2 regions of the Bradyrhizobium sp. MI1.11 genome follow, and region 2 is predicted to be linked to the other one. Evidence: riboswitches for the same ligand, from Rfam matches in the RefSeq annotation. Region 2 holds a riboswitch; the other holds the start of a gene.
The links. Region 2 has a riboswitch for cobalamin ahead of AC0L30_RS04585 (energy-coupling factor ABC transporter permease). Riboswitches for the same ligand answer to the same signal wherever they lie in the genome.

Region 1: another riboswitch for cobalamin. It lies ahead of metE (5-methyltetrahydropteroyltriglutamate--homocysteine S-methyltransferase); the one in region 2 lies ahead of AC0L30_RS04585 (energy-coupling factor ABC transporter permease).

Annotation. Positions count from the first base shown of each region.
Region 1 covers NZ_JBVVPM010000023.1:59,010-62,416, reverse strand. Annotated here, with positions in the region: gene AC0L30_RS22645 (4Fe-4S binding protein) at 271-474, shown strand; cobalamin riboswitch at 1,206-1,405, shown strand; gene metE (5-methyltetrahydropteroyltriglutamate--homocysteine S-methyltransferase) at 1,505-3,407, shown strand, end outside.
Region 2 covers NZ_JBVVPM010000003.1:225,801-229,207, forward strand. Annotated here, with positions in the region: gene cobF (precorrin-6A synthase (deacetylating)) at 1-630, opposite strand, end outside; gene AC0L30_RS04585 (energy-coupling factor ABC transporter permease) at 677-1,354, opposite strand; cobalamin riboswitch at 1,392-1,611, opposite strand; gene cobA (uroporphyrinogen-III C-methyltransferase) at 1,657-2,388, opposite strand; gene AC0L30_RS04595 (cobyrinate a,c-diamide synthase) at 2,385-3,407, opposite strand, start outside.

The sequences.
Region 1 (3,407 bases), on a different contig from region 2:
TGAGGAAGCGTCAGCCTCGCTTGCCCCCGCGCTGACGTGCCAAGCAAACCGACGGACGCTTCCAGCGTCAAGTCGCGACTGACTCTCGCAAGAGGGCCAGACGGCTCGTAGCCTGAAATTGAAGCGACCTGTTGCTGTCGCAGATGCAACATGGTCTCAGACCCGGGACAGCCGAATTGGGCAAATTGCCCAACATTGAGCGCGTCTGCGTTTGGCACGGCATTTGAAAGGGATCGCGCATGGCATCGCTCGCCTAAGGAGTCGGAAGGCATGGCTTACAAGATCGTCGCTTCGCAATGCACCGTTTGTGGCGCATGTGAGTTCGAGTGTCCCAACGCGGCGATCAGTCTGAAGCGCGACATTTACGTTATCGATGCCAAAAAATGTACGGAGTGCGAGGGCCATTGCGACACACCGCAATGCGCGGTGGTCTGTCCGGTCCCTGACACCTGTGTCCCGTCCAAGACAGGATAGGCAGCCCGCGACCAAAAGGCCTCATCGCTCGATTTCGCGAACGAAGTTGTAGATGTGGGGCCTTGAGGAGACCACGACCGCATGGGGCGCATCGAGGTCGATTAACATCGTTATGAGCTTAAGGCGCTGAGCGACTCCGAGGACCCCCTCAAAGGGCTCTGTCGGAGGACACCGTCGAATTTGTCACGAACAAGGACAAGGCGAGGCAGACCGGCGTCGAGCGGCCACGGACGCATCGAAGCCGGCGCAAAAGTCGCTCAGCACGTGAACACCTAGTGCACCGAGAAGATCGTCTTGACCAACCTCACGGAGGCGGACGACCTCGTGCCTGGTCGCGGGCCCGCCGAACACCAAGGAGCCGACCTGATCATCCGTGCGGTCCTGGAGCGATCCGGCTTTCGAAATTTCTAGGGAGCCTTATGGGCTGTGGCCAAACGGATGCCGGCCCAGGATGATCGCACCTTCCTGACGCGCAGGTTCGAAAAGTTGCCGACGGAAAAAGCCGCCTCCTCGCGATCACACAGATACCGAAAGCGGCCCGGGTTCGTTCCGGTGGTGGAGCTCACCGTTACGCGAGCAAGGAGCGAATGCATTTCACAAGCGGAGCCTCCACAGATCCGGGCGTGTTCACCAGGCCGCGAGCAAGACCGTCGTGCCCGCCTAGTGCGCTCGTAATCGCTTGGGCAATATCGCAGCGAGAATCGGTAGGTTGACGCATCGATCCTCGTGCGCATAATTCAAGCCGTCGCGGTCTCCGGATTTCGTTTGATCCGGAGCTAAGAGGGAAGCCGGTGCAATGCCGGCGCTGCCCCCGCAACTGTAAGCGGCGAGCCGCTGTCCAATGAAGTCACTGACGCCATGCGGCTTCGGGAAGGCCGGACAGCAGCAACGACCCGTGAGCCAGGAGACCTGCCTCGACAAGATATCGTCCACGGGCGGGGCGTCCCGGTGTGCGCCAAGCAGTTGTCGCTCAGGCGATGTTCGCTGTCTGCGTCCGCCGTGGCCTTTGCCCCAACATGGGGTCTAAGCTATGTCTATCCTTTCGCTTCCCGTTGCAACACTGGGGACGTCACGCATCGGCCCACGACGCGAACTCAAATTCGCGCTCGAGAGCTACTGGGCGGGAAAGTCCAGCGAAGCCGAGCTCCTCGAGGCGGGGAGTGGACTTCGTGCCGCTAATTGGGCACGGCAGAAATCCCGCGGTGCGACCGTCATTCCTTCGAATGACTTCTCGCTCTACGACCATGTGCTCGATACCAGCCTAATGGTCGGCGCCATTCCCGACGTTTACGGCTGGACCGAAGGTCCTGTGTCGCTCAAAACCTACTTCACCATGGCGCGTGGCGCTCAGGACGGTGGTCACGCTCAGCATGGGCCCGGCGTAGCCGCACAGGAGATGACGAAGTGGTTCGATACGAACTACCACTACATGGTGCCGGAATTTCACCAGGATCAGATCTTTAGGTATGCCTCTCGGAAGCCGATCGAGGAATATGAGGAGGCAAGAAGCCTCGGTTATCAGACGCGGCCCGTCCTAGTGGGCCCAGTCACTTTCCTGAAGCTCGGCAAAAGCGTAAATCCCGCATTCAATCCGCTGTCGCTGCTTGATCGACTCCTCCCCGTCTACGTCGATGTTCTCCGCGAACTAGCCGCGCGCGGCGCTGAATGGGTTCAGCTCGACGAGCCATGCCTAGTGATGGACGTCGACAAAGCATCTCGGGCGGCTGTCCGCCGGGCCTATGCTCATTTCGCTAAGGCCGTGCCGGCCCTTAAAATCATGCTGGCCACATACTTCGGGGCTGTCGGCGACAATCTTGAAACAGTATTGGCCTTGCCCGTTGCCGGGCTTCATGTCGACCTGGTTCGTGCACCTGACCAGTTGGACGCGATTGTCGCCAGAGCCCGTAGAGATCTCGTGGTCTCGCTCGGCGTCGTTGATGGTCGCAACGTGTGGCGCTCTAATCTGCCGGCGCTACTCGACCAACTTGCTCCTATGGTCAAAAAACTGGGCAGGGACCGTGTTCAGATTGCCCCCTCCTGCTCGCTGCTTCATGTTCCGACCGACATTGAGCTAGAGATCGATCTCGATCCCAATCTGAAGACGTGGTTGGCGTTCTCAGTGCAGAAGATCAAGGAACTTTCGATATTGGGCAAAGCGCTGGCTGGCCTTGCTGCCGACGTGGCCGATGAACTCACGCTCTCAGAGGATGCATCCGTCACCCGCGAAACATCGCCGAAGATCCACAGTGCGAACGTCGCCGGACGAATGGCCGCGATCGACGATAGCATGCGCCGCCGTCGCAGTGCGTTCACCCAGCGCGCCGACGTCCAGCGCGTCGCCTTCGCATTGCCGATGTTTCCAACCACAACCATCGGATCCTTCCCGCAAACGGCGGACGTCCGCAATGCGCGTGCAGCTCATGCGCGGGGAGCGCTGAATGACACGCAGTACGAGCAGCTTCTGAAAGCGGAGACAGCCCATACCGTGCATTGGCAGGAAGATATCGGCCTGGACGTGCTCGTACACGGTGAGTTCGAGCGCAATGACATGGTTCAATACTTTGGCGAGCAGCTGTTGGGTTTCGCATTCACCAAGCACGGCTGGGTTCAGTCTTATGGCTCGCGGTGCGTTCGCCCTCCTATCCTGTTTGGAGATGTCTCCCGCCCGAAGCCCATGACCGTTAAATGGTGGCGACATGCGCAGTCTCTGACCAAAAAACCCGTCAAGGCTATGCTGACCGGACCGGTGACGATCCTGAACTGGTCGTTTGTCCGTGACGACATCCCGCGGAGCGAGACATGCCGACAGATCGCTCTCGCGATCCGAGACGAAGTCATCGACCTTGAGGCGGCTGGAGCGACCATGATCCAGATCGACGAGGCTGCGTTGCGGGAGGGATTGCCGCTGCGCAAATCGCAGTGGAAGGACTATC
Region 2 (3,407 bases):
ATCGGCCATGCCGAGATAGGCGCCCCACCAGATGTGCAGGCCTTCCGGATCAAGCGACTGGAACGCCGTGCCGCCGTCGAGCATCACCACCACTGTATCGACACCTTGCGGCCAGCCGCCATCGCGCAAGCGACGGCCGGTCGTGACCAGAAATGGCTCGCCGATATCGTTGAGCGGCAGCGCATGCGCCGCGCACAGCGCCTGGATCGAGGTGATGCCGGGAACGACCCTGATGTCAGGCAAGGGATCGAGCCGCCGCGCGATGCGCAGCGAGGAATCATAAAGCGAGGGATCGCCCCAGATCAATAGCGCGACATTGCCCTCGCCTTCGAGATGATCTGCGATCGTCTGCGACCAGGCAGCGGCCACGGCATCGTGCCAATCGTCCACGCCCTTGCGATAGTCCGCTTCAGCGGCGTCGCGGACGGGCAGATCGAACTCGGCAATGCGCGTCGTGTCGCTGGCGAGCACATCGGCGCAGATCGTCCGCCTGAGATCGGCGAGATCGGACTTGGCCGTCCCCTTGCGCGGGATCAGGACGAGATCAGCCGCGTTGATGGCAGTAATCGCGGCGCGCGTGAGCTGCTCGGGATCGCCGCAACCGATGCCTATCAGGGAGAGCGTGAGCATCGTGCCTGCGAAGGGCGGCCATGACGGCCGCCCGTTCGCTTGTCACTTAAGCCGCGTTGTGCAAACGCGGGGTGACGAGGCCGGGCGCGGTGACGCCGCGCAACGACTTCGCCAGCGCCAGCACGCCGACATCGGCGAGCGGCTCGATCACGATGACCAGCGCATAGGACGCCGCGAAGGTCGCGATGTTGACGAGGTTGGTCGCGCCAAAACCGGCGCCATAGACCGCCCAGAACGCCACCCAGGCGATGACGCCCGCCTGATAGGTCGTCGAAAGCGCCAGCGCCTGGCGATACTTCAGATCGACATAGGCCGTGTTGCGCGCAATGATCCGCGTGGCGATCGCCTGGATTCCGAACAGCGGCACCAGCAGCGTGGTGACGTTCATGCCATATTGCGGCAGGTCGGGCGGCTCGAAGAAGATGCCCTGGAACAGCAGGCCGAACGCGAGGCCGAAGGCCGCAGGCGCAGCGCCAAACAGCAGGAACAAGGTCGAGCCGAGGATGAAGTGCACCTCGGAGACGCCGACGGGGAAGTGCGGCAGGATCTCGAAGAAGATAAACACGAGTCCCGTGGTGGCGAGCGTCCGCGCCGCGAACGACGTGATGCCCTGCTCGCGCACGGTCTCGACCGCGAGCTTCAAGGCAACACCGCCGACGGCGATGCCGGTTGCGTAACTCAGCACGAGCTTGGCGTCCGAGACTAGTCCGGGTTCGATATGCATGGCTCAGATCCTTCTTGCCGTCACACCCGACGGCCTTGGCCTCAAAACGTGCACGGCCGGTCTCCTGGCTCGCGGTTCACTGGGAGTCTCCGGCCTTCCCGGGCCTTGCGGCCCAGTGGCTGATCGAAGTCCCTCACCGCTTACAGTCGCGGGGGCGGCTGGGGTTTTGAGCGCCGCAACTGGGTCCGCCCATCCCCATTCCCGATTATGCTCCGGCGCTTTGCGCCGCGTCGAGCACCATGCCTCTCCTGTGTGCCCCTTTCGCCGGCCGGGCGTCAAGGGGCGAAGGGCGGACGAGGCGGTCATGACGGATAATCCCCCGCCAGCGCGCCGAACAGGATCACGGCCGCCGTCGAGGCCGCCCCGCCCCGCGCAAGTTGCTCGGCAAGTTCCGAAATGGTGGTGCGGACCAACCGCTCATCGGGACGGCCGAGCGATTCGGCAAACACCGCCGGAGTGGTTGGGGAGAGGCCGTGCTCGATCAATTTGACGACAAGCGCCGGGAACGTCCGCCGGCCCATATAGACCACGGTCGTCGCCTCCGGATCGGCCAGCGCCACCCAATTGAGATCTGGCGGCAGCTCGCCGGTGACGTCCGCCCCGGTCACGAACTGCACGCGGCGGGAGGTGTGACGCCGGGTCAGCGGAATGCCGGCCTGGGCCGCAGCCACACAGGCCGAGGTGATGCCGGGAATGATCTCGAAGCCGATGCCCGCTTCGCGCAGCGTCTCGAGCTCCTCCTCGAGCCGGCCAAAGATGCCGGCATCGCCCGACTTCAATCGCACCACGCGCGCGCCTGATGCGGCATAGTCGACCAGCAAGCGGTTGACATGGTGCTGCTTGGTCGAGGCCCGTCCCGCCCGCTTTCCCACCGCGACGAGATTGGCGCCGGGCCGGGCCAGATCGAGGATCTCGCCCGAAGCAAGATCATCATAGAGCACGACGTCGGCCTCGCGCAGCCGCGCGGCACCCTTGAGCGTGAGCAGCTCGGGATCGCCGGGGCCGGCGGAGACGAAGGAGACAAAACCGCTCACCGGTCCTCCGCGATCAGATGGAAGAACGTGCCGGTGGCTTGTCCCCGGCGCGAGCCGGTCTCGGCGATGACGGCGCCTGTCGCGTCGTGCACGACCGCCAGCGGCGTGTCGGGCTGCGCGAGGATCGTCGAATAGTGGAATTCATGGCCACGCAGGCGTGCACCCGCCCGATGCCCCGGCATCGGCGCTGTGAGCTCGGCGAGGCGATAGCCCAGATGCATGCGGCGCTTGGCAAAGCTTGTTTCCAGGCCGAGCAGGCCCGTCATCTCGTGGCTGATGCCGTCGGCGTCGGTCAAAGCGGTGCCCAGCACCATATAGCCTCCGCACTCCCCGTGCACCGGGCGCGTTTCGGCGAATGCGCGCAATCCGCTGCGGAAGCGCGCATTGGCCGCGATCTTGCCGGCGTGCAGCTCGGGATAGCCGCCCGGCAGCCAGCACACATCGGCGCCCGGATCAGGGTCCTCATCAGCCAGCGGCGAGAATGTCGATATCTCCGCACCCGCCGCGCGCCACGCTTCCAGCATATGCGGATAGACGAAGGAGAACGCGGCGTCACGGGCCAACGCAATGCGCTGACCGGGCGGCGTCACGTTGACGCCGCTCGCGGCAGGTTGCGGGGACCAGGTGGCGGCCGAACACAGCACTGCGTCGAGATCGACATGCTCGGCGACAAAGCGCGCGGCCTCGTCGATCAGCTTGCCGATTTCCGCCTGCTCCTCGGCCTGCACCAGCCCGAGATGCCGCTTCGGCAGGCTGATCTCGGCGTGTCGCGGCAGCGCACCGAACACGGCGATGCCGACATCCAGCAGCGCACGGCGCACGAGGGCTTCGTGGCGTGGACTCGCAACGCGATTGAGCACGACGCCTGCGAGGCGAACACCCGCGCGGTAATCGCGAAGGCCTGCGGCGATCGCCGCCGCCGTCTGTGCCTGTCCCGAGGGATCGATCACCAGCAGCACCGGCCAGTCCAGCATCTCTGCAATGTCGGCGGTCGCTCCGGTGCCGCAGACGCCGCGCGC